4 regions of the Martinezella jaguaris genome follow, and region 1 is predicted to be linked to each of the others. Evidence: riboswitches for the same ligand, from Rfam matches in the RefSeq annotation. Region 1 holds a riboswitch; each other region holds the start of a gene.
What was found. A riboswitch is a leader RNA that binds a small molecule or an ion and turns the genes downstream of it on or off. The one in region 1 is predicted to bind thiamine pyrophosphate.
Positions count from the first base shown of each region.

Region 1 (7,902 bases):
GATGGACGAGCACCATCAGGCACGCCACGGCGCGCATGAAATCCGCTCCTCCCAGACGTGTCTCTTTCCCGATCCTCATCCCGCAGACACCTTCCTCGATACTTGGTTAGGGCATCGCGAAGGTGTCGGCAAGTATGGGTGAGTTTAGCCGAACAGCGCGTTTGTGTAATAGGTGCTGAAATCCGGCTTATCCTTGAGAACTGCGCCCTGGCCGTCCAGCAGGATGCCGTGAGCGAAGAGGAAATCGCCGAGCGCCAGCGTCTTGGCGGGATCGATGACGCCGCTTTTGCCGTCGGCAGTCTTGAGGTAGTGGCCGGCGATGAGCTCCTTGAGGGATGCCTTGACGAGATCCGTGTTGGTGAGCGCACCGTTGGCGCCCGCGATCAACAGATCTGCGGATTCGTCGGGATGATCGACAGAGTAATCGAACCCGCGTTTCGTCGCCTGGATGAAAGCTTTGGCCGCCTCGGGGTTCTTGGCGATATAGGCGTCACTCGAGGCGATCAATGTCGTCTGCTCGTCCGGAACGCCATAGTCGCTATAGCGGAAGCGGCGCACCGCCTTCTTCTCGAGCTGAGCCTCGATCCCTTCCCACGTGTAGACCTCGAGCGTGAAGTCGACCGAGCCGTTGGCGAGCGCCTCGTAGGCCGAGGTGCCGAGCGTGACCGTATTGAATTTGCCTTCTCCGCCGTCATTGCGGATGATGGCGGAGATCAGGGCGTTTTCCCAGGCGCTGCCGAAACCGCCATAGGTTTTGCCATCAAGATCTTTCGGGTGCTGGATATCCTTACGGCTGTCGTTGAAGATGACGCGGCCGGTCTCGGTCTGCACGACGGCATAGACACCCTTGATGTCGGCGCCGGCGGCGCGTTGGGTAAAGACCCCGATCGGCCCGGTGATGCCGAAATCGGCAACGCCGTTGGCAACCAGCGTACCGGCCTCGGTATCGGTATAGGGCAGGATCTGTACATCGAGCCCGGCATCCTTGTAGAAATTCTTCGCCTGGGCGACATAGAGGCCGATGTGATTGGTGTTCGGCGTCCAGTCGAGGGCGATCTTTACCTGGGCCGGCTCGGCGGCCGCAAATGCTGTGCGGGCGAACGGCAGGGTGGCGGAGGCAAGCGTCAGGGCAAGGGCTTGGCGGCGCGTCAGAAGCGGCATGGCGGTCTCCTTCAAGAGGGTCGATGAAGCAAGGTTTCGAGAATGTCGGCCTCGATATCGCGGACGGAGGCGTCGGCAAGATCGGCCAGCTTGCGCGGGCGCGGCACGGGCACGTGGATTTCGCGGATGATCCGCGCGGGGCGCGGTGAAAGCACATAGATGCGGTCGGAGAGGAATACGGCCTCGCGGACGTCATGGGTGATCAGCAGCGCGGTCCAACGGTGATCGGCCCACATGGTCTGCAACCATTCCTGCATCTGCGTGCGCGTCAGCGCATCGAGGGCACCAAGGGGCTCGTCGAGCAGCAGCATGTCGTGCTTCTGCACGACGGTGCGCAGTAGAGCGACGCGCTGGCGCATGCCACCGGAAAGCTGAGCCGGATAATAATTTTCGAAACCTGCAAGACCGAAGGGCTCGAATAATGGCTTGACGATGGCCCGCGCCGCCTTCCTGTCCATGCCCTGAACGCGAAGGCCGAGCGTGGCATTGTCGATGATCCGGCTCCAGGGCATCAGTGCGTCGCGCTGCGGCATGAAGGCGAAGGTGGCGGCGCTTTCGGAGAGCGGCTGGCGATCGAAGACAATGTCGCCACTGCTCGCCTTCTCAGTGCCGGTCAAGAGCCGCAGGATGGTGGATTTGCCGGCGCCGGAGGGGCCGACGATGGTAACGAATTCGCCGTCGTTGACGGTGAGCGAGATGTCGTCCAGTACGGTCATGGTGCCGAAGGATTTGGATATCCCACGGAATTCCAATCTGTGCGCGGTCATTGCCTGTAAGGCCATTGCTTGTAGTGTCATGGCGATGTCGGCCTTTCGCTATGGCGCCAGGGCATCGCCAGATGGCCGAGCAGAACGGTGATCGCAAATAGTGCGAGCGTCAGGCCGGCGCTGACGAAGACCGCGGCGAGCACGAGATCGGGGCGAAAATTGTTCTTTGCGTTGAGAATGTAGATGCCCAGCCCTTTGGCGGCGCCGGCATATTCTGCGAAGATGGCGCCGACGACGGCATAGGTGATCGCGATCCTCAAGCCCGCGAAGAAATAGGGCAGCGCCGAAGGCAGACGGGCCAGGAAGAATATCCGCCAGCGCGAGGCCTTCATCGAGATCAGCAACTCGTGGATATCCTTGTCCGTCGCCTCATAGCCCTGAAGCAACGCCACCAGCATCGGGAAGAAGGTGACGAGGGCGACGAGCAGGATCTTCGGCACTAGGCCGAAGCCGAACCAGAGCACGATGAGTGGCGCAATCGCCACCAACGGCAAGGTTTGGCTGACGACGAAGAGCGGAAACAGCGCGCGGCGCACCGGCCGGGCGAAGTCCATTAGCACCGAAAAGACGAAGGCGACGCCGAGCGAGCAGCCGAAGCCTGCGAGCGTGGCGCTGAGCGTTGGCCATGTGTTGTCGATCAGCGCCTGCCGGTTGATCCAGCCTTGCGCCAGAACGCGCGAGGGCGCCGGCAGGATCGACGGGCGGATGCCGGAGAAATCGGCATAGAGTTCCCAAAGGGCCAGGAAACCCACGGCAGCGGCAATCGCCGACAAGGCGCCGATAATGGCAGTGGGAAGCGCAGATGGCGCAAATGCGGGCAGGCGTCGTGACATGACCGATAAGCTCTGATCAGGCTCTGGTCGGGCTGTTTGCGGATACCGTGACGTCCAGGGTGACATGGCCTTCGGGCGGACCGAAATTGACGAAGGCCTGCTGCAGGGTGGCGAAGATGGCGCCGGCATCGCCCCGCAGCTTGGTGGAGAAGTTCTTGGCCTTATCGAAGGTGCCCGACCGTTTCAGGAAGTCGATGCAGCCATAGATCTCGTCCATATGGTCGCCGGTGCCCATGACATACAGCGAGAATTGCGCAGCTGACGGCTGATCTGTGACCGGTGTCGTGGCAACGGCGGTCAGCGCCGCATCAATACGCTCGGCAAGCGACGCCTTGATGCCGTCCCCGAGATTGACGCCGCAAATCGGATCGTCCGGTTCGCCGGGGCAGCCGCGCGAGACGGCGGCCGAGAGCACGCAATGTTCGCCGGAGCGTGCGGCAAAGACGAAGAGATCGCGCATGGCCGCGAGCAGCACATCGGGCGGGCCGACCAGAAGCGTGGAAATATCGTCGGTTTCGATACGAAGCGCATCACGGTAGGGGTCGAGCGCCTTGATGGCGTCGAAAATGATGCCGGCGAAATTGCCGGACATGGGATACAGGGATACTTGCGCGCCTGAGAACATTTTAACCTCGCTCCGCTGGCATTACCCAGATCAGCTTTGAAGGGTCCGGAGGCATGTCGCCTCACATCTCAGCCCCGGCTTTACGGAGCTCCCCTGTGAACGGCGCGGAAGCTAGCACCGGTCTTTTGACAACGCAATGACAAATATTCAGGTGTCGGCAAGCTGCAGGTGGGTCGAGCTATCGACCCACCTGCAGCTTGCCCCGCCGAGTAGTAGAGCGGCGACAGATCTATTCAACTACATGTGCCTTAAAGCGCGGCCGCTAGTCGCCGGTGACCGACACCCTGGGCGGACGCTTCATATCGATCAAGGGCACTGGATTGTCCGGCCGCTGGAGATCGGGCCGCCAGTCGGTCGAAGCTCCTCCGGGCACGCGCTTGATACTCGGGAAATCAACAATTGATTTGTTGAACTCCATGACGACAGGAACGATCAGCGCGGCGGCCCAGCCGTTGTCCTGTCCCGCCCATTTTCCGGGCGAGGGTCCGGCAAGGCGCGATGCAACCGCACCGTTGAACAACATGTCATACCTCTCGAACGGGTCCATGGTTAAATTGTAGACAGCGCCAGTCGCGCCGAGATCCTGCTCTGCACCAAGCCAAGTGTCCTTGGCCGTCCACAAATATTTCCACGCGATGTTGAGGTCGGGGTTGCTTGGATCGCCTGCGACATCCGCGCGTGCGCCCATGAAGTTTTCGCCGTCAATGTAGACCCACGACCGTCGGGCCGAGTGCTTTGCATTCCCGAGGATGTAGTCGCTATTGTCGATGCTGTCGAAATAGATCGGCTTGCCGTCGTTGTCGGTCCATGCGCCATGCGGCGGCGGGGTCAACCCCGCCATCTTGGCGAGCGTTGCCCAGCAATCGATATGCGACATCATTTCGTCGTACTTCGCGCCGGCCGGGATGTGTCCGGGCCACCACATCAGCCCCGGTACGCGCCAACCCGCCTCAAAAGCAGTGCCTTTCTCACCACGGAACGGCGTGGTGCCTCCGTCGGGATAGGCGTCCTGCCACGCACCGTTGTCTGCGGTCACGATGACGATCGTGTTGGGCGCCTCAAGGCGGATTTCATCCATCACGCGCCCAATATCGTCGTCAAGCTCCAACAGCGCGTCCGAGTAATCGCCGAGGTGCGACTTGCCGGCAAATTTCGGGTTGGGATTGGTTGGATTGTGCATCTTCATGAAATTCACATCCATGAAGAAGGGCTTGTCGTCCTTGGCGTGCTCCTTGATGTAATCGATCGCGGAATCTGTCTGCCTTGTGTCGAATGTCGCCAGATAGTCGTAGGTGATTTCGCTGACTTTCCTTGCCGGCTGACCGGCCGTACCCTCCCACTCATACATGTTCACGACGTCGAAATAGGCGTTCTTGAACTCTGGATTGTAGGACGGGAACCAGGGATGAAAGTATCTGGTGGTGTCGGCGTAGGTGTAGACGCCAGGATAGTAGGCGGCAAACTCCTTCATCTCATCGAAGCCGTGCTCGATCGGGTAGGCCTCCGGCTTGTCGCCGAGATGCCACTTGCCCGAAAAGTAGGTCAAGTAACCGTTCTTCTTGAAGAACTCGGCGATGGTCGGGGTTTCTTTCTTGATGGCATTTTCATCGCCGGGAGCCACCACGATCGAGAGGGCTGAGCGGATCGGAATACGGCCGGTTATAAAGGAGGAGCGGCCCGCAGTGCAGCTTGCCTGGCCGTACCAGGAGGTGAACAGCGCACCCTCCTTGGCGATGCGGTCAACGTTGGGGGTTGGATGGCCGAGGGCGGCGCCTCCTCCTGAATATGCGCCGAAATCGTTCCAGCCGGTATCGTCCGTCATCAACATAATGATGTTGGGTCGCTTCTGCTCCTGCGCCCAAGCCGGCATGTTTGACAGCGCCGTGACGGCCAAGCCCGCCAACAGCCCACGCGCTAGTGTGTGTGTCCGAATTTCATCGATCGGGTCCTCCCGTTTTTCGGTGACGCAGTTCGGTCAACGGGGTCGAACTTCACGATCAATCCTGGCCGAACGGTTCTTCAACAGGATCAAGCAGTGCCGGGGTGACCATCCTCAGTAAATTGCAGCAATTTGCTCATCCGTCACTGCTTGCATGTCATCGGTCCTCGCCCTCAGGACGGCCTTAAAGTTATTGGGTCAGCCCAGTTCGAGCGGCATGGGAAGTGGGACTACTAAATCGGACCGAAGCAAGCGCGGGGGCTAGCACAACACCTTTAGCTTCCGCGAAAACTGCCCTGCAAAGCTGGTCCAAGGCCGCCGGGAGCAATGACTACGCGCCATCGCATTTCCCCAGGTTGCATCATAATGATGAATCTCCGAAAGCGATATTATCCTTTAGGGTGGCTCCCAGCGAGGAAGCGATCACTTTTTGGTGTGAAAACCTCGGTTGCAGTGAAGTTTCATGGACTCCCCATGGCCATTTGTGGCGTAAAGGGGCGCGGTCAGTCTTCCATCACCTCAATCTCGGGATAACCGGCAAGGGTGAGCCGCAGGCGGCCGCGGTCGGCGCGCTCAAGCATGATCGGGCCCGCCTTTTCCTCCAGTCGCCGGCGCAGCAAGATCAGGCGGGTCTCCAGATTGTCCTTGAAATCCGGCAGTTGCAGGCGCCGGTCGCGGCGGATCTCGCGGTTCAGAAAGTCCTGCTTGCCGGTGCGCACATAGTCTTCGAGGAAATGCAGGAGCAGCCGCCCCGGCACGCCGCGGATGAGATAGTCGTCGTCGACGAACAGCGAACCGTCGCGCGGATAGAAGCGCACGGCGATGCGGCGACCCTCGGACACGCTCCCGGCCTTGTCGGTCGACGCCTCCGTCTTCTCGCGCCGGTCTGTTTCCGCCCGCTCGCGTTCCTCGGAAAGGAAGGAGAGCGCGGTGGCGAGATGCGCGGTGATGACGGTCAGCGCCTCCTCGTCGCGATGGCGGAAGGTGAACCGCTCCGTCGATTCCGAAAACAGCACGCCGACGAGCCTTCCTCGCGAGGCAAGCGGCAGTGCGATTTGGCTGAGTGGCTTGTCAAGCGCCGGAAGCGGGATCGGCGTCGCATCCTCGACCCCAGCCATGGCCCGCACCGCCTGGATGTAGCGCTGGCCGCGACTGAGGTCAGTGATCCGCACATTGCGCCGTCGCTCGGCTGCGACACCGATAATGCCGCGCCCGAGCGGAACCTCGGCGCCAAAGCCAAACTGGTCGTAGCCGCGGCTGGCGATCGTCGTCAGCCCGCCGCGTTCGCCGTCCGGCACCAGCACCATGGAATGCCGGTAGCCGAAGAGCTCGCCGAGGCCCTCAAGCGTCGCGTCGAGCAGCGTTTCTGGATCGCCGCAGTCCGACATCCGCGCCGTCAACCTCGCCACCTTGCCCATCAGGTCGGGCAGCACGAGCGGCTCCGGCTCGACCAGCGGATTGGCGGCCGGCACGGCCCGACAGTCATCCACCCGGTAGATGTCGACGGCACGCAGCTTCATGATCCCGCTCATCCGGGCTTCCAGGATCGCCAGATGGATCGCCACCCGCTCGAAGATCTCGCCCTCCGTCTCGGAGCGCGCGAACACCAGGTCGAGCACGTGCTGCTGACCGCTATAACCGTCGACCACCATCACGGTCGCGAACCCGTTGCGCGCCACATTGGCGGCGGTCTTGGAGAAGAACTGATTGGAGAGCGCGACATGCGTCCCGTCGACGTAATGCACATGCGATAGATAGGAGATATTGGGTATTCCGTCCGCATCGGTCGTGGCGATGACGGAGGGAATGACGCCCTCGAAACTGTCCCGCAGACTTTCGAGCGGAATCATGCGACGGCTTCCGGCGTCAGCCTGCGTCCTGCGCCTGGCCCCGGCGTCTGCTCGAAGATTTCTTGTGGCTCGATCGTCAGGCAGACGAGTTCCCGGTCAGAGAGCGTGCTGGAGAGTTGCATCCGGGTAACGCCGAGCGCCAGCATCCGCGCGAGCTGTTCTGCGACATAGGCCTGGCCCAACGCCCGACAAGCGGCATCCGCCGGCCCCGCCTCCAGGATCCGCCCCTTGATCTGGCAGGCCTTGTAGTCGGCTGCCCGCACGTAGGTCGTGGCAATCGGCCGGCCGGCCAGCGCCTCGCCCACGGCCCTCGGCCATTGGCAGCGGGACGCGAGAAAGCGTAGACGTCCGCTCTGCCGGTCGAAGCGTACGCCGGAACCGCGGCCAATCATCGGCCGGCCGGCCTCGTCGCGCGTCGCGAACAAGATCATGACGGGACTTTCTATAAATTCTGCGAGTTCCCGCCCCAGCAATGCTTTTCCCCCTGAAATGCGAGGATGATAATTACTTAGGATATTCTTAGCAATCGTCCCAATTGCTTAGGATGGTTTTAGGAAGCGCCTCGGAAAGGCCTCGGCTATCTCTCGGCGATCAGCCCGGCGCACAGGGAGAGGCGCCGGCCAACCGAGAGGAAACCATCATGAGCCACGAATTCTCGCTTACCAGCATTCCCGATCTCAACGGCCGTTACGACATCTACGGCGCGATACACAAGGGCCTGCGCAAG
Region 1 is NZ_CP032694.1:4,034,655-4,042,556, reverse strand. Features, by position in the region: gene CCGE525_RS19695 (acyltransferase family protein) at 1-73, opposite strand, end outside; gene CCGE525_RS19690 (ABC transporter substrate-binding protein) at 145-1,161, opposite strand; gene CCGE525_RS19685 (ABC transporter ATP-binding protein) at 1,173-1,928, opposite strand; gene CCGE525_RS19680 (ABC transporter permease) at 1,955-2,761, opposite strand; gene CCGE525_RS19675 (YkoF family thiamine/hydroxymethylpyrimidine-binding protein) at 2,778-3,386, opposite strand; TPP riboswitch at 3,377-3,491, opposite strand; gene CCGE525_RS19670 (arylsulfatase) at 3,649-5,256, opposite strand; gene CCGE525_RS19665 (GAF domain-containing protein) at 5,829-7,175, opposite strand; gene CCGE525_RS19660 (hypothetical protein) at 7,172-7,648, opposite strand; gene CCGE525_RS19655 (hemerythrin domain-containing protein) at 7,816-7,902, shown strand, end outside.

Region 2 (7,902 bases), on a different replicon from region 1:
ATGTGCTCGAAGCCATAGATTGGGTGCGGTTAGGCTGAGTAGCTATGGTCGAGGTTCTAGCCGCGGATCGTCGAATGCCAGCCAATGGCGGCCGACTGCGATTTCATCCTTCGTGTCGTCAGGGGCGAAGGCGGCTGCGATCGCCGTACCGAAACCGCCGCCGGCGTCGGAGACAACCTGTTCGTCGAAAGGCAGGGTCAGGCCGAATGTGCTTTTCCGTGCGGCCAAAGCTCGTAGAAATGTTGAACCGGCCCATGGCCGGTACCGACCGACAGCGAGTCGGCAGCTGCAACCGCACCCGCGAGATACTGCTTGGCCGTGGTGACGGCGTCCCTTAGCGCGGAGCCTTTGGAGATCTCGGCTGCCAAAGCGCTGGAGAGGGTGCAGCCGGTTCCATGCGTGTTCCTGGTCGGAACGCGGTCAGCTTCGAACCAGGTCAAACCTTCCGGGCTTGCAAGCACGTCCGGGCTTTCGTCGCCCGCAAGATGCCCGCCCTTGACCAGGACGGCCAGCGGACCGAGCTTTGCCAGGGCTTCCGCCTGCCGGGCCATCGTCTCGCGATTTTCGGCAACAGGTTCGTGCAGAAGTGCGGCTGCCTCCGGCAGGTTTGGCGTCAGCAACGTGGCCAGCGGAAGAAGCCGGTTAATCAGAACGTCGACGGCGTCGGCGGCGAGAAGCGCTGCTCCGCCCTTGGCGATCATCACCGGGTCGAGCACGACGGGAACATTTCGATGTGGAGCGAGCGCATCGGCGACGGCTTCGGCGATTGGCGCATTCGCAATCATGCCGATCTTGACCGCATCGACGCGCACATCGGCAAAGATGGCTTTGATCTGCTGTGCGACGAATTGCGGAGGAACGGGGTGGACGCCGGAAACGCCTTGCGTGTTCTGGGCCGTCAGCGCAGTTAGGGCCGCCATGCCATAGACGCCACGTGCTGAAAATGCCTTCAGGTCCGCCTGAATACCGGCGCCGCCGGAGGGGTCGGAGCCGGCGATAGAAAGAACGTTTCGGATCATGGGCGCGCCTTTCTGATGGCTCTCGCTATGTCGGCTGCCGCAGCCTGCGGGTCCGGCGTGCCGCATATGGCGGAAACGACGGCAAGGCCGTCGGCTCCAGCCAGGAGGGTATCGGCTGCATGCTCGGCCTTCAGGCCACCGATCGCGACGGAAGGAACGGGGCAGAGATCGACCATGCGGGCCAGACCCGCGAAGCCGATCGGCTGTTTATGGTCAGGTTTGGTCGGAGTCGCAAAAACAGGCCCGATGCCGGCGTAATCGACAATGCCGGGATCGATGGCCGCTGCTAGCGCTTCCGTTTCCACGGAGAGGCCGAGGATCATGTCGGGCCCAATCAATCGACGTGCAGCGCGGGCATCCATGTCATCCTGGCCGATATGCAGACCATCGGCTTCGATTGCGATGGCGGCGTCGACATCGTCATTGATGACGAGGCGTGCCTTCGTGCCAGCCAGCGCCTGCTTCAGCGCACGGCCCGTTTCGATCATATGCGAGGTCGAGGCATGCTTGTCGCGCAACTGTACGATGGTGGCACCACCGGCGACGGCGGCACGTGCGGTTTCCACCATGCCGATACCGGCGCAGAGCACCGGATCGAGAACGAGGTAGAGGGAAAGATCGAAGCTTTTCATGCCGGGGTGATCCGCGCTTCCCGGTCGATCGCCTTCTCATCGAGGGCGGCCAGTGCGTCAAGGAAACGCCAGGAGAAGGAGCCAGGCCCGACCGCTTCGCGGCCCGTCCGTTCGCCCGCGACCGCGAAAGCGGCCAGTGCTGCGACCGAAGCATCGAACGGGTCTTGCGGTCTTGTCGCCGCGAATGCACCGACGAGGCAGGTCAGTGCGCAGCCGAGTGCGGTCACCTGCGGCATCAGCGGCGATCCACCGTTTATGCGCACCGCTCTGTTGCCATCGGTGACGAAATCCGTGGCGCCGGTGACCGCGACGACGGACCGATATTTCCGGGCAAGCAGGATCGCGGCCTCCTCGGCCAATTCGACGGGATCGCGGCTGTCGACGCCCTGGCCACGGCTTGCTCCGCCGGCCAATGCAATGATTTCAGACGCATTGCCGCGGATAACAGCCGGATTGAGCTCCAGCAATTCTGCCACCGCCTTACGCCTGAAGGACGTTGCGTAATGGGCGACGGGATCAAGAACCCAGGGTTTGCCCGCCTTTGTCGCCGACTGCGCGGCCGATACCATGCCGGCCATCCAGTCGGTGGACAAGGTGCCGATATTGATCGTCAATGCGCCGGAGATCTCGGCGAACTCGCCGGCTTCCTCTTCGGCATGCACCATCGCGGGAGACGCTCCGGCGGCCAGCATCACATTGGCGGCGATGTTCATCGCGACAAAGTTGGTAATGCATTGCACCAGCGGAGGATTCGCCCGCATGGCCGTGAGCAGAGCGCCGGGAGTGGTCTGGTTTTGCATATCGCTCCTTTCGGGCGGGGCGAGACGCATAGGGGTGACGATGCAGCTTGCAGGACCCCGAGCGACTCCCTACGCCAGCATTATCTGGTTCAGGTTCAAAGGGTACTTCTCAGCCCGTCATGTGACGGGCGCCCCTGTCTCTCATCACGATCCTTTTCGCAGAGAAAGGCCGCCCTGTCATCAAAAAATCGTCGCGAGACGATCGAGTTTGCGGAGGGTCGGATGCCTGAATTCAAAAACGCGAAGGCATGGCGGACACATCATTTTGTCTAATGGTGGCGTGCCGTATCCGGCCCGTGTTCCGGTTTCCTGATGAAGAAGGCTGCTGCGATCGCTCCCAACGAGATGATCATCCCGCAGAGAAATGCCGCCTTGATGCCCCCGGTTGTTGCCGCGGCGACACTGGCGCCGCTGGCGGAGAGGCTGGCGGCTCGCAGGGTCATGATTGCGACGAACAATGCTGTGCCGGCGGCGCCGGCGACTTGTTGGGTCGCGCCGAGCATGGCGCTGCCGTGCGAATAGAGGTTTGGCGGCAGCGATCCCAGGCTGACGGTGAACAGCGGCGTGAACATCAGTGCCAGGCCAATGCTGAGCACGATATGGGCAATCAGCAGCATCCAGAACGGCGTATCCTGTTGTATGAAAACCAATCCGCCCATGACCACACTCAGCATGATCGCGCCAGGAATGATCAGCGGCGCTGGACCGTATTTGTCGAAGAGGTGCCCGACCCTCGGCGCGCAAAGGCCCATAATCAACCCACCGGGCAGTAACAACAGCCCGGTTTGCAGCGTCGATAGTCCCAGCACGTTTTGCAGATAGATGGGCAGCAGGATGAAGACGCCGAACATCGACATCATCAGGATGGCCATCATGACCATTGAGATCGTGAATGTCTTCGTGGTCAAGGTGCGCAGGTCGAGCAATGCTCGATCCTGTCTCTGCAACCGCAACTGACGCAATACAAAAACCGCAATGACAACAGCACCCGTCAATAGCGGAAACCATGGCGACACCGCCGGCGGATGAAGAGCCGCTTCGCCGAGGCCGCTGAGGCCATAGACGAAACCACCGAAGCCGATGGCGGAGAGAACGATTGAAAGGATATCGATCGGCGCGGTGGTTGGAGTAGTCACATTCCTCATCCGCAAGGTGCCGAGCGCCAATGCGCTGAGCGCGATCGGCAACACCAGGAGGAACAGCCAGCGCCATTCGAGCGTCGAAAGGATCAAGCCGGAAATCGTCGGCCCGATGGCCGGCGCCACCGAAATGACGACAGAGATATTGCCCATGGTTCGGCCGCGGGATTCCGGCGGCACCAAGGTCATCACCGTCGTCATCAACAGCGGCATCATGATCGCCGTGCCCGAGGCCTGCACGATCCGTCCGAGGACCAGCACGGCGAAGCCCGGCGCCAGTGCCGAAATAAGCGTACCGGCGCTGAACAGCGACATGGCGAGAATGAATACCGGCCGCGTATTGAGCCGCTGAAGCAAATAGCCGGTAATCGGGATGACGACGGCCATGGTCAGCATGAATGCTGTGGTGAGCCATTGAGCGGCGCTGGCGGTGATATTGAGATCGGCCATCAGATGGGGCAGCGCTACACCCATGATGGTTTCGTTCAGAATGACAACAAAAGCCGACACCAACAGCAGGGCGATAACGAGTTTATTGCGGGCGCCATGGTCTTCCACGGCGGGGATATCCTGCTCCGCATCGGCAATAGTCTGAGTATCGGGCTTCATGGTTTTGCCTTGGCTTGAATTCGGGAAGGGAACGGTGAATTGCTTGACGTCTTTCGTCACTATGACGAACGGCTGCATGAAATTACGACACGTGCAGCGAATTATTTCTGCACCGTCGGCTGGCAGAGCAACTTGTGCGATTGCAATTCTCGATAATCACTTACGGCCAAGAATGGGAAAGGGTTGACCAAGGTCAACCCTTAAGATGTTTTCATGGCTATGTTCGGACCCATGAGATCGCACGAGGAGGCGAGGGCGCAGCGCGCCGCTCAACGGTCGACAGGCATCACGCCCTATAGACTAAACTGGATCAGGCGGCACGCTTGGCTGTTGCGGGCGATTTTTTTGTCGCCTTCGTTCGCGCGATCTTCGCCGGGACAAGACGAAGGATCTCGTCAGCGAACATCTGCGCGTTCACCTGCGCCTTGTCGAGATTGCTGACGCGGGTGGGGTCCATCGAATAAATCGTGCCGCCGGTATTGAACATATCGCGGTAAGCGGCCCGCTCGATCAACGGCGTATCCAGGACATGGACCTGCTGTTCGGCCAGCAGCATCTTGACGGTCAGCAGCGAGCGGGTGGTGATGATCGAGTTGATGCGCGTCAGAACGACGGAGTGCGGGATGCGGATGTCGCATTGCGCCGCTAGTTGCTTGAGGATTTCCAGCACTTGAGCGCCACCGACGGCGTCCATTGCGCAGCCCTGGACGGGAACCATGATATGGTCCGATAGGCCGATGGCCTTGGCGAGCAGCGGATTGAGGCCGCCTGGGAGGTCGACGATGATATAGTCGGTGCGCTTCTTGATATCCTTGATCTGCTTCTCGATCGTGTCGTCGCTAACGTCGACAACGATATCGAAATTCGCGGAAGCACCGGACAAACGATGCCAGCGGCTCATCCATTGCTGCGGGTCGGCATCCAGCAGCGCGACCCGAAGACCGCGGCGGGCAAGCTCAGTGGCAAGGACGAGGGCAACGGTCGTCTTGCCGGCGCCGCCTTTTGTATTCGCAAAGGTGATAATGGGCATCGTTTAACCTCGTAGATATAGTGATAAGGAACAGTAATCCACGGCCAGCAGCCTGATGAGCACAGTGCCAGCGCAAGATATTCTAGAGACGATGAAAAAGGTGCAGACCCAACCTTGTGTGACGCTGTTTCCGTAACTCGACTTTTGACCGAAACGCGGGCAATGCAGAGCTCTTGAGAGCTTTCATTTTTCATGCCGCCGCCACTGCGCGAAGCTTCATGTGTGGCGGCGGCGAATGCCTGGACCCTGGGCAATTTCGGGGATTATTCTTGGCTACGGAATTCGTCTGTCCTAATTTGTCGCAGAGGCACTGGGGCAATTGCGATGATTGGAGCCAAGCTCTCCCACCTCTACCGAGACTATATTGCCTGCCTGAACAAGCAGGACTGGCCGAAGCTGGCGCAGTTTGTTCATGACGACGTGCGCTACAACGGTCAGCGGATCGGACTATCAGGTTATCGCGAGATGCTGGAGCGCGATTTTCATGAAATTCCAGACCTTTATTTCAACATCGATCTGCTGATTTCAGATCCGCCATATGTGGCGAGCCGGCTAAGCTTTGATTGTACGCCACAGGGAAAGTTTCTAGGCCTTGATGTAAACGGAAAGACAGTCTCCTTTGCCGAGAATGTGTTCTATCAATTTCAGGGAGAAAAGATTGAGCAGGTATGGTCGGTTATCGATAAGGCCGCGATCGAAGCTCAGCTCTGGGTCCTGAGCTCATAAAGCTGGGCAACATGCCGTCAGGAAAAACCCATGCAACGGGCGCATGGGTGCAGTGAAGCCTTAGCGCTGCAACAATCGAGGGCCGCATATTATATAAACGTCATCGAAGCGAATGGAGCGCCACGGATGGCAGCTCGGCTTCGAATGCCCAAGGAAAGGGGATCATCATGAATGTAGCACGCTCTTTCAACAACTGGCGCAAGTACCGTCAGACGGTCGCCGAACTGGGCCGTATGTCCACTCGCGAACTGGATGACCTCGGTATCGGTCGTGCTGATATCCGCAATGTTGCCCGCGGGGCGATTGCTCGCTAACGGCTCATAACGCCTCAAATTTCGACTTTTCGCCAGCGCCTGCTTCCTCCCGAGCGGGCGCTTTTGTTTTTGCGTTCTCGGTTGGCGGTCTCGGTAGTCCAAGACAAGGCAAGCCCGAAAAAGCCTCCCGCTTTTCGCATAACGCATGCCTGCCCTGCAAAGAAATGCCTATGAACTGAGCAAATTGGCGATATTATCAGGACCATCGAAGCGGTGCACTCCTCCCGCACCCCTTCGTGATGCAGGCGCCCTTATCCTCCTCCCAAGGTCGTCTGCGGGAATGGCAGCACTCCTCCTCCCAGCTGCCGTTCGGTTCTTTTCGAAAGCCTGCCGCACCTCCTCCCGCGGCAGGCTTTTTCGTTTTGAGCTTCGGAAAAGTCAACGAACTCGATTGATCGGTTCCCGGTGCCGCCATGACGTGGCGAGGCCCAATCGGCAAGTCAGCTTCGCTCCATCTTATCCGTCTTAATATTCCATGCCCGAAACCATCCCACGGGTTAAGTGGACAACGGGGCGCTTTAAAGCGCTTCGACAACAGGACCATAAGAGGAACGCTCCTGCATGCTGAAGACCTTTGACGACCGCGCGCTCGGCTCCTCCTCGAGCAACAAAGTGGCTCCGTCGGCAGGGACGCCTTTGGAGCAGTCCAGCAAGGGCCGGGATGCGCTTCTCAATTGCCTGATCTCCGGCGGAGACGAGAGATTGGAGTGTGAGCCGGCGACCGGCCTCAACATGTACGGTTACGGTCCGTCGCCCCGGCCGCTGGACTTGGCCTTCGGCTCCTCGACGGCATCGACCATTTCCGCACCGGCCTTCGCGGCGGTCGGCGCCTATCATGCGGATCTTTTGCGAGAAATGGAAACCCACTCGGCCGCCGATATCTATGCGCGGGAGATCGCGCGGACGCGGACAGAGCTACTGCTTCTGCTGGGCCTCGATCAAGGGCTAGGGTCCTTGCCGGTGGATGCCATCATGGCGACGTCCGGCACCGATATCCATCTTTTCGCCGCGGCGCTGCTTGCGCGCCAAGACGACCAGACCCTGATGACCGTAACGCTGATGGGCAACGAGACCGGGAGCGGAGTGATGGCCGCGGCGTCCGGGCGCCATTTCATGAGCCGCGTCAGCAACGATTGCCCCGTCGCCAAGGGTGAAGAACTGAGCCCCGGACATGCGACGCGAAATACCACGGTAGCAGTGCGCAGTGCGGACGGTACGCTCCGGAGCGATGAAGAAGTGGAGTTCGAACTGAGAGGGTTGATCGAACTTGCCCGTGCGGCAGGCCTCCGGTGCCTTTTGGTTGTCACGGATGTTTCCAAGACCAGCTTGTTGGCGCCGGGTCTCGAAACTGTCTTCCGCCTGAAGGCGCGTTTCGGCAGCATGCTCGATATCATGATCGACGCCTGCCAGTTTCGCGTCTCCGCGGCGACGATCCGTGCTTATCTCACGCACGATTTTCTGGTGGCCGTCACTGGTTCCAAATTCCTCGCCGGTCCGATTTTCAGCGGAGCGCTACTCTGCTCGCCTCGGATGTCGGAACGCCTGAAGCAGCGGCCCTTGCCGGCAGCGCTTGCCGATTATTGCGCGAAAGCAGATTGGCCGGAGGGTTGGATGGCTCGGGACGTGCTGCCGC
Region 2 is NZ_CP032695.1:1,461,008-1,468,909, forward strand. Features, by position in the region: gene CCGE525_RS29050 (sigma-70 family RNA polymerase sigma factor) at 1-38, shown strand, start outside; gene CCGE525_RS29055 (hypothetical protein) at 43-228, opposite strand; gene thiD (bifunctional hydroxymethylpyrimidine kinase/phosphomethylpyrimidine kinase) at 198-1,019, opposite strand; gene thiE (thiamine phosphate synthase) at 1,016-1,651, opposite strand; gene thiM (hydroxyethylthiazole kinase) at 1,648-2,451, opposite strand; TPP riboswitch at 2,501-2,597, opposite strand; gene CCGE525_RS29075 (MDR family MFS transporter) at 2,721-4,199, opposite strand; gene CCGE525_RS29080 (ParA family protein) at 4,510-5,229, opposite strand; gene CCGE525_RS29085 (ester cyclase) at 5,554-5,955, shown strand; gene CCGE525_RS29090 (DUF1127 domain-containing protein) at 6,123-6,269, shown strand; gene CCGE525_RS29095 (hypothetical protein) at 6,831-7,902, shown strand, end outside.
Region 2: another riboswitch for thiamine pyrophosphate. It lies ahead of thiM (hydroxyethylthiazole kinase); the one in region 1 lies ahead of CCGE525_RS19675 (YkoF family thiamine/hydroxymethylpyrimidine-binding protein).

Region 3 (7,902 bases), on a different replicon from region 1:
CTACGGAATGGAGCGGGCTCGTGGTTGAAAACACCTATGTCGCAAGCCAGGAATTCAACGGTAAGGCAGCGGCAATGCGCGCTATGGCCGCCGGCGGCATTTCCGGTAATCTGTCCGTCCGCAGCGACGTCATCCACTATGATATTTACAATCGCGACGGACCGCCGGCAACGGTCGATGACGTTACGCTGAAATTCAGGAGACCGGTCGGCGATCACGAGGATTTCCGACTGGATCTGGTGAAAGAGGATGAAGGCCATTTCCGGGCCGCGCATCACGTTCAGCCAGGCGACTGGATCGTGGAAATCATTTCCCGAAAGAAAGAGGTCACGGTGATGCACGAAGCCGTGCGCATCGATACGGCGGAGTTTGGGCAATGACTTGTCGCACCATGGACGCCGAAAGCACATTGGGACTATCGAGCTATCGTTCTTTCAGTGCTGAAGAGATCGCTCTTGCGAGCCATCCGTTGGGGGATGGATTGCGTCAACTTGACCTCAGCGTTCCCGATGCGCACTGCGGAGCCTGCATCTCGACGATCGAGCGGGCGTTGCAGAAACTTCCCTATGTAAAGCATGCCCGGGTCAACCTGACCGCCCGGCGAGTCACTTGCATCTATATCGAGCGATTGGGGGACGCGCCGGTCGATCCTACCGGTATTCTGTCCACGATTATGGGGACAGGCCATCGCGTCCACCTCTTGACGTCCGCCTTGGCATCGAACCAGCCCGACAGCCTGCGCAATCAATTGCTGTTGGCTGTCGGCGTCTCCGGCTTTGCAGCCGTAAACATCATGCTGCTGTCCGTATCTGTCTGGTCTGGCGCGAATGCGGCAACCCGTGACCTGTTCCATTGGATCTCCGCGATGATCGCTGCACCGGCGCTGATTTATGGCGGGCGCTTCTTTTTCCAATCTGCCTGGAATGCTCTGAAGCACGGGCGCACCAACATGGACGTGCCGATCTCGCTGGCCGTTACGCTTTCCTATGCGGTCTCACTGTCGGAGACGATCCACCACGGGGAGCACGCATGGTTCGACGCCTCCGTGTCGTTGCTGTTCTTCCTGCTTATCGGCCGCACGCTCGATTACATGATGCGGCAAAAGGCGCGGGCTGCCGTCAACAGCCTGGCGAGGCTTGCGCCACGCGGCGCGCCGGTAATAGCCGCCGACGGCAGCAAGCGCCACACCGCGATTGAGGATATCCGCATCGGTGATCACGTCTTCATTGGCGCGGGCGAACGCATCCCTGTCGATGGCGTCGTGACCGCCGGCACGGGCGAGCTGGATCTCACCGTCGTCACGGGCGAAAGTACGCCAGTTGCCGTCGCGAACGGCGCGGAGGTGAGATCGGGCGCGATGAACCTCATGGCGTCATTGACCATTCGCGCGACGAAGACGGCGGAAAACTCGCTGCTTGCAGAAATAATAAACCTTATGGAGGCGGCAGAAGGGGGCAGGGCGCGCTATCGCAGGATCGCGGATCGTGCAGCAAGCCTTTACGCTCCGGCAGTTCATTTGCTTGCGCTGGTTTCCTTTCTTGCCTGGGGCTTCCTTGGCGGAGATTGGAAGCATGCCATGCTTGTCGCGGTCGCGGTGCTGATCATCACTTGTCCTTGCGCGCTTGGATTAGCGGTGCCAGTCGTCCAGGTCGTTGCCGCGGGCAGCCTGTTTCGCCGCGGCATCATCATTAAGGACGGGTCCGCTTTGGAGCGGCTCGCTGAAATCGATACCGTCGTGTTCGACAAGACCGGTACGCTGACGATGGGCCAGCCACGGCTCGTCGAGATGGTGGAGGTGGGGCCGGAGGAAAAGGCGATCGCGGCCGGTCTTGCAGAGCATTCCCGCCATCCGCTCTCCCTGGCGTTGCCGCGGAGTGCCGGTGGCAACGGGCAACGGTTCGACAGCGTTGTCGAGATTCCGGGCGCGGGCCTCGAGGTCGAAACCACCGCCGGCCTATATCGTCTCGGCAATACGGGGTTCGCTTGTTTGATCCCGCCGCGCGAAGAAAAAGAAGCCGATGGCTCGCTCTGCGAGGTCGTGCTGTCGAGGAATGGCATCGAAGTCGCCCGTTTCTACTTCGAAGACACGCTTCGCCCCGGGGCAGCCGAGGCTATTGGCGAACTTAGTCGCGCGGGATTGCAGACAATGATCCTGTCCGGCGACCGGCAAGCCGTGGTCGCGGCGACGGCACGAGCATTGCATATGGATCGGTGGATTGCCGAATCCAATCCGAAGCAGAAGGTGGAGGAGTGTGCCCGTTTGAGCGAGGCCGGCAACAGGGTCATGATGGTTGGCGACGGCATCAACGACGCGCCGGCGCTGGCGGCAGCACATGTGTCGATGGCGCCCGCGACCGCTTCCGACATCGGCCGGCAGGCTGCGGACCTCGTATTCCTTAACGACCGGCTCGACGCGGTTCCCGAAGCAATCTCACTTGCGCGAACAGCAACTACCTTGATCCGACAGAACTTCGCACTTGCCATCGGTTATAACTTGCTCGCTGTTCCCATCGCCATCGCGGGCCATGCCACGCCGCTTGTCGCAGCCATCGCAATGTCCTGCTCTTCGCTGATAGTCGTGACGAATACATTGCGCCTGAATGGGTGGCGAGTTCGGTTGGTATGCGAGGCTCGTGCTGCCGATCCCGCCCCGCAGAAGGAGGTCTCCATTTCATGAGCGTGCTGATCTATTTGATCCCGCTTGCTTTGTTCATGGGTGCGCTTGGCATTGGAGCATTTCTGTGGTCGCTTGAGAGCGGGCAGTATGACGATTTGGAAGGCGCTTCCTGGCGCATTCTAGGGAATGAGGGTGATGCACCCGATGAGGAGCAATAAAACGAGAATAGCAAGCACAGTTGACAAGGAATAAAATTGCCTTGGTTTCGCAAGCGCTGCGAATCACCGACGGTCCCGCTCGAACAGCCTGCTTCCGCAATGACCAGCCGAAACCGGGTTGATGTTGCCCGCGGCTTTCCGATCGCCTGGGAATAGTCGATCTCGTCTCATGCCAAACACGAAAGTATACCGTCAAGCCGCAGCAAAAGGGCTTTCCCGCCGTCCTTGCTACTGTTGCGCCAAATTCGCCGCAGCAAGCACCTTTTCACGTGTCTTATTGTTGCGAAACTGCCACAGAAGGAGCGGGTTTGTCCGCGATAAACAGACTAATCTCCTTTAGTTGAGCCGCCTCAAATCATGGCGAGCCAGCCGATGCTACTGCTCCTCGACTGAACGAATTTCGGATCGAAGGAGACAAGGATGACTTCCAACGACATCGCACGTGCCATCGTCGCTGCCGCAGCATTGGTTGCCGTTAGCACTGCAGAAGCTGCCGATCTGCCGACACCACAAGCTAAGGCTCCCATCCGCGCGGTGGCGAACCGAAGCCCATGGCAGATGCGGCTGCGGGCGCTTGGTGTGGTCACCACCGATTCTGGACGCGTCGACGGATTGCCGGGTTCGGATCTTTCCTTCTCGGACACGATCATACCAGAATTCGATATCTCGTATTTCTTCACCGAGAATATCGCTGCGGAACTCATCCTCGGTACCACTTACGCCAAGGTCCATGGCGGCGGCTCGATTTCAGCGCTTGGCGAGATTGGCAAGACCTGGCTGCTGCCGCCAACGCTCACGTTACAATACCATTTCACCGAGCTTGGCGCTTTTCGGCCTTATGTCGGCGCCGGCGTCAACTACACGGTCTTCTACAACCAGTCAGGAAAAACTGCGCGCAGCCTCGATGTCAAAAACACATTCGGTGTCGCCCTGCAGGCTGGCTTCGACTATATGATCGACGACCATTGGGGCATGAACTTCGACGCGAAAAAAATATTCCTGAGGCCTGATTTCGATGCCAATGTCGGTGGCGCTGGCGTCAGTGGCAAGGCTAAGCTCGATCCATGGCTGCTCGGCGCCGGCGTGACCTATCGTTTCTAGTCGATGAAGCTTCTGGGCGACCAGCAACCCCTTTTGCGATAGAAGAAGCGCTTGCGATATGGTCAAGAACGACATTGCAGGCAGCAGCTTCTACCACGCCTCCCGAAAGGTTCGTCAAATGGAGAGCATGCAGGACCAATCAACGCAGATCGCTGCCGGCTTGACAGCTTCATCTGGCAAGCATTAGCATCTTCCTATTCACCAGGGGGGTCCCGGCAAGGGGCTGAGATACTGCTAGCGTGCGCAGTGACCCGTTGAACCTGATCCAGTTCATACTGGCGTAGGGACGGTGCAAGCGCTCGAAGGCTTCGGATTCCCGCGTGGGTTCCATGCCGGCGTCTTTCCATCATTCCGGCTGATTGACTGGGTCTCCAACTGCAACTTGGAGCCTCAAACCATGACCATTGCCGCAAACAACCTCACCCCGACCGTCACCACCGGCCCGCTGCCGGCGTCACGCAAGATCTACATTCCGGGAGACATACACACCGACATCCGCGTACCGATGCGCGAGATCAGCGTCCATCCGACCTCGGGCGAGCCGCCGGTCGTCGTCTATGATTCCTCCGGTCCCTATACTGTCCAAGCGGCAGATATCCGCATCGAGCAAGGCCTGCCGCAGCTCCGTCGCGACTGGGTGCTTACTCGCGGCGATGTCGAAGCCTATGAAGGCCGCCATGTGCGCCCCGAGGACAACGGTTTTGTTAGCGGCGAGCGGCTGACGCCGCAATTCCCAGGGCGACGCCAACCGCTGCGGGCCAGAGACGGCAAGGCAGTGACCCAACTTGCCTATGCGCGGGCCGGCATCATCACGCCGGAAATGGAGTTCATCGCCATCCGCGAAAATCTCGGCCGCAAGGCGAAAGCCGAGGCCTTGATTCGCGACGGCGAGAGTTTCGGCGCCCATATTCCGGATCATGTGACGCCGGAATTCGTCCGCCAGGAGGTTGCCGTCGGCCGGGCGATCATCCCGGCCAATATCAATCACCCGGAAAGCGAGCCGATGATCATCGGCCGGAATTTCCTGGTGAAGATCAACGCCAATATCGGCAATTCCGCCGTTACTTCCTCGATGGCGGAAGAGGTCGAAAAGATGGTCTGGGCCGCCCGCTGGGGCGCCGATACCGTGATGGATCTTTCGACCGGCCGCAACATCCACAACATCCGCGAATGGATCATCCGCAACTCGCCGCTGCCGATCGGCACCGTGCCGCTCTATCAGGCGCTGGAGAAGGTGGATGGCATTGCCGAGAACCTCACCTGGGAGGTCTATCGTGACACGCTGATCGAACAGGCCGAGCAGGGCGTCGACTATTTCACTATCCATGCTGGCGTACGACTGCATTACATCCCGCTGACCGTCAATCGCGTAACCGGCATCGTCTCGCGCGGCGGTTCGATCATGGCAAAGTGGTGTCTCCATCATCATCGCGAGAGCTTCCTTTACGAGCATTTCGAGGATATCTGCGACATCTGCCGCGCCTATGACGTCTCCTTCTCGCTCGGCGACGGCCTGCGCCCCGGCTCGATCGCCGATGCCAACGACGCCGCGCAGTTCGCCGAACTCGAGACGCTGGGCGAACTGACGAAGATCGCTTGGGCCAGGGATTGCCAGGTGATGATCGAAGGGCCCGGCCATGTACCGATGCACAAGATCAAGGAAAACATGGACAAGCAGCTCGCCGTCTGTGGCGAGGCGCCCTTCTACACGCTTGGGCCGCTGACGACGGATATCGCGCCGGGCTACGATCACATCACCTCGGGCATCGGTGCGGCGATGATCGGCTGGTTCGGTACTGCCATGCTCTGCTACGTCACCCCGAAGGAGCATCTTGGCCTGCCCGACCGCAACGACGTCAAGACCGGCGTCATCACCTACAAGATCGCCGCCCATGCGGCAGATCTCGCTAAGGGTCACCCAGCCGCCCGTATCCGCGACGATGCATTGTCGCGTGCCCGCTTCGAATTCCGCTGGGAGGACCAGTTCAACCTGTCGCTCGATCCCGATACCGCCCGCAGCTTCCATGACGAAACCCTGCCAAAGGAAGCCCATAAGGTTGCGCATTTTTGCTCGATGTGTGGCCCGAAATTCTGTTCGATGAGGATTTCGCACGACATCCGCGCCGAGGCGCAGAAGGAGGGGCTGGAAGCGATGGCCGCGAAATACCGGGAGGGCGGCGACCTCTACATGCCGATCGATGAAACCGCACATCCGGCCGAGTGACATGCGTATCCTCGTCAAAGGAGCCGGTGTCGCCGGCCTCACGGTGGCTCACGAACTGCATACCCGCGGTGCTGAGGTCACAATCGTAGATCCCAGCCAGAATTTCGACCGGGCAGCCTCCTGGCTCGCCGGCGGCATGCTGGCGCCATGGTGCGAGCGGGAAAGCGCCGATGAGGCCGTGCTCGAACGCGGTCGGGATTCCGCCGACCGATGGGAAGCGATTTTGCCGGGCAAAGTCGTTCGCAACGGCACGCTTGTCGTCGCGCCGAACCGGGATCAAAGCGAGCTGAAGCGATTCGCTAGCCGCACGACGGGTTATCGTTGGGTTGACGAAGACGAAATCCCCGTCCTCGAGCCTTGGCTTGCCGTTCGCTTCCGGCAAGGCCTGTTCTTTCCGCAGGAAGCCCATCTGGACGCGCGCGAGGCGCTACGTTCACTGAAAGCGGATTTGTTGGTGAAGGGTGTGACCTTCGTCAATGAAATCGCGGATGACCGCGAGTTCCCTGGCATCGTCGATTGCACCGGGGCCGCGCGCATCGGCAAAAGCCGGGAGTTGCGCGGTGTGCGGGGCGAGATGCTCTATCTGCAGACGGAGGAAGTCGCCCTTGCGCGGCCTGTCCGCCTGCTGCATCCGCGTTTTCCGGTCTATATCGTGCCGCGCGGCAAGGGCCTGTTCTTGGTCGGCGCGACAATGATTGAAACGGACTTCCAAGGGCAGATCACCGCCCGCTCGCTGATGGAGCTGCTGAACGCCGCCTATGCGCTGCATCCCGCTTTCGCCGATGCCACCATCGTCGAAACTGGCACAGGCATACGCCCGGCCTTTCCAGACAACCTTCCCCGCGTAATGCGGGAGGCCAATGTCATCTTCCTCAATGGTTTTTATCGCCACGGTTTTTTACTGGCACCGACCATGGCGGCTGAAGCTGCGGACATGGTCTTTTCCGGGCCAACGAAGCAAAGGAGCCGCTGATGCGCCTGATCATAAACGGTGAACCCGAGACGATTGCCGCAACCACACTTTCGCAGCTTCTGGCCGCGCTCGCCTATGAGGGCGAGTGGCTGGCGACCGCCGTCAACGGCGAACTCGTTCATCGCGAGGATCGCGACGATCACCTTCTGAACGACAATGACAGGATCGAAATCCTGACCCCGATGCAGGGAGGCTGACCATGCTTGATCTCTACGGAACCCAGATTGGATCGCGACTCCTTCTCGGCACTGCGCGTTATCCCTCGCCGGCCGTCCTGGCCGAGGCCGTCAGGCGATCCAGGACGGAGATTGTCACCGTGTCACTGCGGCGTGAAATGGCCGGTGGACGCAATGGCGGCGCATTTTTCGACATGATCCGGGCGCTCGGCGTCAGCGTTCTTCCCAACACCGCCGGCTGCCATGGCGTATCCGAGGCCGTGCTGACGGCCAAGATGGCGCGCGAGGTGTTTCAGACCAACTGGATCAAGCTGGAGGTGATCGGCAATCACGATACGCTGCAGCCGGATGTCTTCGCGCTGGTGGAAGCGACCCGCATTCTCGCAAGCGATGGCTTTGAGGTCTTTCCCTATACGACTGACGACTTGGTCGTGGCCGAGCGCCTGCTGGAGGCGGGATGCAAGGTGTTGATGCCCTGGTGCGCGCCGATCGGCACCGCGGCGGGGCCGCTCAATCTTTCCGCCCTTCGATCCATGCGCGCGCATTTTCCAGATGTGCCGCTGATCGTCGACGCGGGCATCGGCCGCCCGTCG
Region 3 is NZ_CP032696.1:169,844-177,745, forward strand. Features, by position in the region: gene CCGE525_RS34920 (FixH family protein) at 1-380, shown strand, start outside; gene CCGE525_RS34925 (cation-translocating P-type ATPase) at 377-2,677, shown strand; gene ccoS (cbb3-type cytochrome oxidase assembly protein CcoS) at 2,674-2,835, shown strand; gene CCGE525_RS34935 (OmpW/AlkL family protein) at 3,256-3,936, shown strand; TPP riboswitch at 4,130-4,241, shown strand; gene thiC (phosphomethylpyrimidine synthase ThiC) at 4,334-6,160, shown strand; gene thiO (glycine oxidase ThiO) at 6,162-7,133, shown strand; gene thiS (sulfur carrier protein ThiS) at 7,133-7,330, shown strand; gene CCGE525_RS34955 (thiazole synthase) at 7,333-7,902, shown strand, end outside.
Region 3: another riboswitch for thiamine pyrophosphate. It lies ahead of thiC (phosphomethylpyrimidine synthase ThiC); the one in region 1 lies ahead of CCGE525_RS19675 (YkoF family thiamine/hydroxymethylpyrimidine-binding protein).

Region 4 (7,902 bases), 360 kb from region 1:
TTCCGGTGATGCCGAAAGCGCGGAACGCATGGATTTCCTGATCAGCGACGAACCTCTGCCGGACGAACAGGTCTCCAACATGATCGACGGCGAGCGCCGCCGCGTCTGGCTGGCCTCGGCGTTGAAGCACCTGAACGAGCGCGAAATGAAGATCATCCGCGCGCGCCGTCTGGTCGAGGATGGCGCGACGCTGGAAGAGCTGGGCGCTGATCTCGGCATTTCCAAGGAACGTGTACGCCAGATCGAAAGCCGAGCCATGGAGAAGCTCCGCAGCGCCCTGGTTGACGCCGATCCGCGCATGGCGAGTTATGCTTGAAGCGGAGAATTCCTCCTCGCCAATCGGGGAAGGTGAAAAGCCGTCTATTCCGAAATTATCTTGACCTTGTCGCCGGGTGCAACCGTTGCGCCCGTCGGCAAGGCGTTGATCAGCTTGAACAGGTCGAGCTTGCGGTCGGTGCCCATCATCCGGGCGGCGAGCGTGGTGATGTTGTCGCCCGCCTTGACGGTGACGACGCGCACGCGCAGCGGCTTCAGCGATGAGGCTTCCTCCGGCGTCATGTGCCGGAAGCTCGAGCGAAGCACGTCGGCCGTCTGCTCCAGCGCGGTAATGTTGCCTTTCGGCACGGCTGTCAGGAAACGGAAGATCTGTGAGCGGTCGCGGATAACCGTGACGTCGAAATCCCAGCGATCGGCCGAGGCACGCGCGGTTGCCGCGTCCATGCCATTGACGGTGATCGACCTGATAGTCGAGGGATCGAGGCCGGTGACCCAGCCGCTGGAGATATAATTCATCAAATTCTGGTTCTGGCTGTCGGCAACGCCATCGAAGCGAACGGCGATGTCGCCGGGGCCGGTCGCCATGACCGCCTCAACCTTGTTGTCGATGTGAAAGTCGGGCGGCACGTCGAAGCGGATGCCGAGGCCGCCGTGCAGGAAGGTCTGGCCACGCACGTAGCCTTCTTCCGGGCTGTCGCCGTAAAGCAGGCCGTCGATACCGTTGAGGTAGTAATCGCGGCCGGTATCGCCGACCTTACCCTCTTCGCCGAATTCGCGGGCATGCATCTTGGCAAGGTCGATGCGCTGCGGCGTGCTCGGATGGCTCGATAGGAAGTCGAGGCTCTGGTCGGCGTCGGAATTGGCCGTCATGAAATGGCTGTAGTCTTCCATCGCATTGAGGAAGCGGGCTGCAGCATAGGGGTCGTAGCCGGCCTGGCCGAGCGTGCGGATACCGATCTCGTCGGCTTGCAGCTCCTGCTGGCGGGAAAAGGCGGCAAGACGCAGCTTGCCACGCGCGAGTGCCTGCTTACCGGCAAGATCGCTCGACAGAACTTCCGAGACGACGCGGCTGGCTATGACTTCAGCTTCCTCACGCTTTTGCCGCTCGATGCCATGATTGGCGGTGACGTGCGCCATCTCGTGCGACAGCACGGCGGCGACTTCCGAGGCGTCGTTGGCGAGCGCCAACAGACCGCGGGTGACGTAGAGATAGCCGCCAGGCAGCGCGAAGGCGTTGATCGATGGCGAATTCAGAATGGTGATGCGGTAGGACTGCTGCGGATTTTCCGACACGCTGGTCAGTGCACCGGCGATGCGGGCCACCAGCCGCTCGGTCCTGGCGTCCTTGTACTCGCCGCCATAGCTTGCAAGGATGCGCGGATGTTCGCGGGCGCCCATCTGCGCACGCGGATCGTTCTTCTGCACTTCGGAAACGATCTGCGGGTTGGCGGAAGGCGAAACATTCGGCTGATAGGATTGATCCAGCACCGACTGACAGCCGTTGAGCACCATCGCTGCAATGAGGACGGGGGTGAGAGGGCGCATACGTGCAGCGACAGTCGCGCCGATCCTTCGTCCTGCCTGCTTGCTCTGCTTCAGTGCCTGTGTCCCACTCATTTCGCTGCCATGCCGGCCGGCCGCCAAACGCGGTTGATCATGGCTAAGCCGATCATCACCGCGTTTCGTCAAAGGTTGCATCCACCCCGATCGGACCTGAGTTCACCCGGGTGGTCTCTGCCTTTTGCTGTAGCCGATTTCGGCAGCAGTTGCATAGCGAGACTCTGTTTAATTGTAGCAGCGTTGTATTTTAGCAAGCATTTCGCTGCACTTTCAGCCGCCCGCCGCGACGAAAATAAGGCAAAAACGGACCAAAATGCGGCCGCGCACTCAATGTTGCAAAAATGTGGTCAGCGCCGGAATGCCGTCCTGCTTCAGGAAATGTTCGATAGGGGCTGAAAGCCGAATTGTTCCATCGTCGATAAAGACGGCATGGTCGGCGAGGCGCCGGACTTCGGCCGGATCATGCGAGACGATCAGCACCGTATTGCCGGTCTCGCGGTGAAGCGCGGTCAGCAGCTCTGCCATGCCGGAGCGCAGGCCGGGATCAAGTGCGGCGAAGGGCTCGTCGAGCAGCAGGATCGGCTTGTCGCGCACCAGCGCCCGGGCGAAGGCGGCGCGTTGCCGCTCGCCGCCGGAGAGGGTGCCCGGTTTACGTCTGTCGAAACCGGCGAGCCCCACCCGCGCCAAGGCCCCCGAAATCCTTTGCCGGTCGTCCGCCGAGAGCTTCAGCGATGGACTGATACCCAATCCGACATTGGTGAAGAGATCGAGATGGGCAAAAAGATTGTTATCCTGGAAAACCAGGGACACAGGCCGCTCCGAGGGGTGCAGCCTGGTCGCATCCCGCCCGGCAAGCATGATGCAACCATGATCCGGTGTCTCGAAGCCGGCAAGGAGATTGAGGAAGGTGGACTTTCCCGATCCGGACGGACCGGTGATGGCGATGATCTTGCCCCGCGGCAGGTCGCAGTCGAAGCGAAAATCATGCGTGCCGAGCCGCAGTTCGACTCCGGTCATCGCAATGCCTCGATCCGCCATGCCCTGATTATCGGTCATTCCGTCTGCCTTCATCCTCATGCCCGCCTTGGCCGGCAGTGCCGGCGATGGTCAGGAGAAGACATACGAGCCCCAGAATGAATGCAAGCCCGTCGGCGTCATTGGTGCGGTAGCTGCCGAGCTTGCTGTAGACCAGCCAGGGCAGCGTCATCAGGCTGTCGGAGCCGAAGAGGGCGACGGCGCCGAGATCGCCGAGCGACAGCGCCATGGCAAAGGAGAGAGCAGTGAAGAACGGCTTGCGCAGACCGGGCCAGTCGATCAGGTGCAGTCGCGACAGCCCTTGAAGACCGAGACTTGCCGCCAGACGTTCGGTGCGACGGCGATGGACGGCATAGGCCGGCTCGATGACGCGGATGACGAAGGGCAACGCCATGAGGGCGTTGATGACGATGATCAGAAGGGCAGCGAAGCGGGTTGGATCGCCAAACAGCCTGAGCGCCAGGAACCATCCGGTCGCCAGCACAATCGGCGGCACCAGCAGGACCAGAGAGGAGGTGCCGCTCAAGGCGATCGCCAGACCGCGCAAGCCTGGCGCTTTTCGGCGTTCGGCCGATATGACCGAGCGAGCGCGAATAATGGCGAAGGAGGCCAAGATCGCCAGCATGCCGGCGCCAAGGGCGATTGAGAGGCTTGTCAAGATCGCCTGCAGGAAGATCGTCTGGCCGACAAGCCTGAGAAGATCGGCCTTGAGGCCGGTGATGACCACCGAGGCGAGCGGCAGGCCGACGAACAGAGTGGCGAGCAGGAGCAGTGCGCTATCGATCAATTTGGCGCCGGGCAATGCCCCGTCGATCCGCCGTACGGCACGGCCTGCCGTCAGGCCGTGATCGTCCGGCGCCGGAAGTAAAGCCATCGCGGCGAGAATGGCGGCGGTCACTATGATTTGCAGCAGGGACAGGGCCACGGCGCGGCCGGGGTCGAAATCGAAGCGAAGCGCTTGGTAAATTGCCACCTCGAGCGTAGTGGCGGCCGGGCCGCCGCCGAGGATCAGCACCAGCGTGAAACTGGTGGCGCAGAGCATGAAGATCAGACCCGATATGCCGGGGATGAGGCCGCGCAGCATTGGCCATTCGATAAAGCGGAAGACAGAGGTCGGACGCATGCCGAGCCCGCCGGCCATCAGCCAATATTCCGCCGGCACGCGTTCCAGCCCGGCAAGCATCAGACGGGCCGCCAGTGGCAGGTTGAAGAAGACGTGCGCCAGCAGGATGCCCGTCAGCCCATAGATGCTGACCGGCTGCGACAGACCGAGGCCCGTGAGCGCCTGGTTGAAGATGCCCTGGCGTCCCCAAATGCCAAGCAGGCCAAGCGCGCCAATCAGCACCGGCAGGCCCATGGGCACGGCCATCAGCCGAATCAGCCAGAGCCGGCCGGGAAAGCGGGGCTGCCGCGCCAGAGCGCGGGCGACCGGAATTGCGAGGACAACGGAAAGAAGGGTGGACAGCGTTGCCTGGAGCAGCGTGAAGCGCAGCACGCGCAGAAGATAGGGATCGGTGAGCGGATTGCCGCCGGTAGATACGATGCCGGCCGAAAGCAAGGTCACGATGGCAAGGCCGATGAAAAGCGCAATGCCGGCGAGACCGAATGCCCCGCCGGCAATGGCACGTCTTCTCTCGGATGCCGTCAGTATCATCCCGATGTCAGTTCGTGCTGGTGGCCGCCAGCCATTCGTCGATCCAGGCCTTGCGGTTCTTATCGACCACGTCGGGGCTCATCAGGAAGGTCTTCGACGGAACGACCAGCTTGCTGAAGGCATCCGGCAGAGGCTCGGAAGTGGCCGCGGCCGGCATCATCCAGTTGTTGGTTGGGATCGTATCCTGGAAGCCCGGGGAGACCATGAACTTCAGGAAGTCGCGGGCAAGCTCCTTGTTCGGCGAGGATTTGATCAGGCCGGCCACTTCGATCTGGATGTAATGGCCCTCGGAGAAGGCTGCTGCCTGATAACGGTCAGTCTTGTCGGTGATCATGTGATAGGCCGGCGACGTCGTATAGGAGAGCACCATCGGTGCCTCACCCTTGGTGAAGAGGTCATAGGCTTCCGACCAGCCGGGCGTCACGGTCAGGATGCGACCCTTCAGCTTCGTCCAGGCATCCGCCGCCTTGTCGCCATAGACGGACTTGACCCAGAGCAGCAGCCCGAGGCCCGGCGTCGATGTGCGCGGGTCCTCGATGACGATCTTCTGTGACGGATCACCTTCGACCAGATCCTTCATGCTCTTCGGAGGGTTCTTGATCGCCTGCGTGTCGTAGACCACGGCAAAATGACCGAAATCGTAGGGAACGAAGACGTCATCCTTGAAATCGCCGGGGACCTTCAGGCCCGATGTGTCGATGCCGCTGGCATCGAACAGGCCGGTGTCCTTGGCCTCGTCGACGAGATTGGTGTCGAGGCCGAGAACGATGTCTGCCTTGGTGCCCGCGCCCTCCAGCTTCAGGCGGGAGAGCAGGGCCACGCCGTCGGTGACGCTGACGTAATTGACCGTGCAGCCGCAGGTCTTCTCGAAAGCGGCCTTGACTTTGGCGCCCGGACCCCAGTCGGCGGTGAAGCTTTCATAGGTGTAGATCGTGAGCGTCTTGTCAGCGGCTTCGGCGCCGTGCGCGGCAAAAAGCGTAGCACCGGCGGCGAGAACCAGGCCGGCAAACAGTGATAACAGCGATCTATTGGGCATGACAGCGCCTCCTCCTCGTTAGTTTCGTCTCGAGCGGGAAAGGGCGCCATGATTTCGTCACGCGTCTAATCCCTCCGCCGGTGTTAGCCGGATCAGGTTCCGCGGGTTGGCTGGTGAAGGCCTCTCAGCCAGATGTCTTCCAAGACATAAGGCACCCCGTTAGAGCGTCGGAAGGTTTAGTCCTGTGACGGAAGGATGACAAGGGGGGATTCCCCTGTCGATTGCAGGGTTCGTGTCTTACTCGGCCGCGTGGGCGGCGGCCGAGCTGTCGAGTTTCTTGGCAGCGTTGGGCAGTTGCACATTCCTCAGCGCAATGGAGGTCAGCAGGCCGAGGAAGCAGATGGCGGCGGCCGTCATGAACAGCGGACTGAAGGCGCTGGCATAGGCATTGGCAACGCCTTCGCGCGTGGCATCCGGCAAGGCGGCCATCATCTTCGGCGTCAGTTCCTCGATATTGGTGACGCCGGGAATGGAGACGCCGACATTGCCGAGCTTGGCGGCGATGATGGCGCCGTAAATGGAAATGGCGATCGAGGCGCCGCCCATGCGCGAAAGCGTCACGGCGCCGGTGGCGGCACCGACGTCACGGCTGGCGGCGGCGTTCTGCACGCCGATGACCGGGACCTGCTGCGCCAGACCGATGCCGATGCCGTGCAGCAGCATCAGGGCGCCGATGAAAACGATCGGCGTGCCGGCATGAACCTGCGCCAGCGTGACGAAAGCAATGGTGCTGCAGGCGGCGCTGGCGATGGCGAAGGGCTTGTAGCGGCCCCTCATCGAGATCAGCCGGCCGGCCGAGAGCGAGCCGCAGACGATACCGCCCGTCAACAGGATGAACAGCAGGCCGGCCATCGACGGCGACAGGCCGGTGGTCGTCTGCAGGAAGAGCGCGAAGTAGTTGACCATGCCGATGGCGACCGCGCCACTGGTGACCGAAATGATCAGGAGCAGGCCGAAGGTCGGGTTGCGGAACAGCGTTAGCGGCACGATCGGCTCCGACGCCCGGCGTTCGACGAAGACCCAGGCCAGCGCACACAACACGCCAAAAGCGATGATGCCGAGGCATTGCGGCGCGAGCAGCGAACCGAAGAGCTCAGTGCCGTCGGCGGCGAGCACGATGCTGGTGGTGGTCAGCGCAAGGAGGATCGCGCCGGCGTAATCGATTTTCGGCCGGCGGGCCGGCTTGCGGTAAGGCAGCATGAAGGCGAGGCCGGCGAGGACGACGAAGCCGATCGGCACGTTGACGAGGAAGATCGAGCGCCAGCCGAAGAGGTCGCTCATCGTGCCGCCCAGAACGGGGCCGATGGCGCCGGAGGCCATCAGCACCAGGCTGGAATAGCTTTGATAGCGGGCGCGTTCCCGAGGCTCGAACAGATCCGCGTTGACCGCGAAGATCGACACCAGGATGCCGCCACCGCCAAGGCCCTGCAGGACGCGGGCGGCGATCAGCGTGTTCATCGAAATCGCAAGGCCGCAGACGGTCGAGCCGATGGTGAAGATGGCGATTGCGGCCATCATCACATATTTGCGGCCGAAGAGGTCGCCGAGCTTGCCGTACACCGGCATGGAGGCGGACAGAGCGAGCAGATAAGCGGAGCCGATCCAGCCGAAGCGTTCCAGATGCCCAAATTCCCCGACGATGGTTGGCAACGCCGTCGATACGATCTGGTTGTCCAGTGTTGCCATGAACATGGCGGTCATCAGGAAAAAGAAGAGAATAAGCCTGCGGCGGTGGTCCGCCACGAGTGGCGCGGGCGTAGTTTGCATATCCATGGAACGAGAAATCCGAGCTTGCCCGGAACGCTACGCGTTCGATCGAACGCATGGGAACGCCCCGGTTCCTGAATGCGGAACATGGCGCTTTCGGGCAATTATTCGAAAGCGGATGTTTCGCGACAACATATGTGCTATCAGCATATAATTGTCAATGACAAACGAATGCTGTTTGCATATTTTAATTCTTCTCCGTCTCTGATATGTTGGAATGATGACAACAGCAACGAACACACGAGAAGTTGAAGCCTCGCCATTGCCTGAAGATGAAAACCTGTTGCGTATCGGGCAAGTTATGACGCGCATGCGCGTGATGACGGGCCGCCGCATGATCGGCCGGCTTGCCATCCAGAATGTCGCGCCGGGCCTGGAGCTTTCGCATCTCGACGTCATCGATACCGTGAGGCGCGCGGAAGGGTCCGGCGAAGTCACGGTCGGGACGATTGCCGAGATCTTGCGTATCGATCCGTCGCGGGCAAGCCGTATCGTCGCTGAGATGGTCACCCGCGGCGTGCTGCGTCGCAAGGCGTCGCAGGCGGATGCGCGCCGCATCATCGTTGTGCTGACC
Region 4 is NZ_CP032694.1:4,392,742-4,400,643, reverse strand. Features, by position in the region: gene CCGE525_RS21370 (RNA polymerase factor sigma-32) at 1-316, shown strand, start outside; gene CCGE525_RS21365 (M48 family metalloprotease) at 361-1,821, opposite strand; gene CCGE525_RS21360 (thiamine ABC transporter ATP-binding protein) at 2,164-2,892, opposite strand; gene thiP (thiamine/thiamine pyrophosphate ABC transporter permease ThiP) at 2,882-4,525, opposite strand; gene thiB (thiamine ABC transporter substrate binding subunit) at 4,533-5,561, opposite strand; TPP riboswitch at 5,614-5,730, opposite strand; gene CCGE525_RS21345 (MDR family MFS transporter) at 5,799-7,334, opposite strand; gene CCGE525_RS21340 (MarR family winged helix-turn-helix transcriptional regulator) at 7,549-7,902, shown strand, end outside.
Region 4: another riboswitch for thiamine pyrophosphate. It lies ahead of thiB (thiamine ABC transporter substrate binding subunit); the one in region 1 lies ahead of CCGE525_RS19675 (YkoF family thiamine/hydroxymethylpyrimidine-binding protein).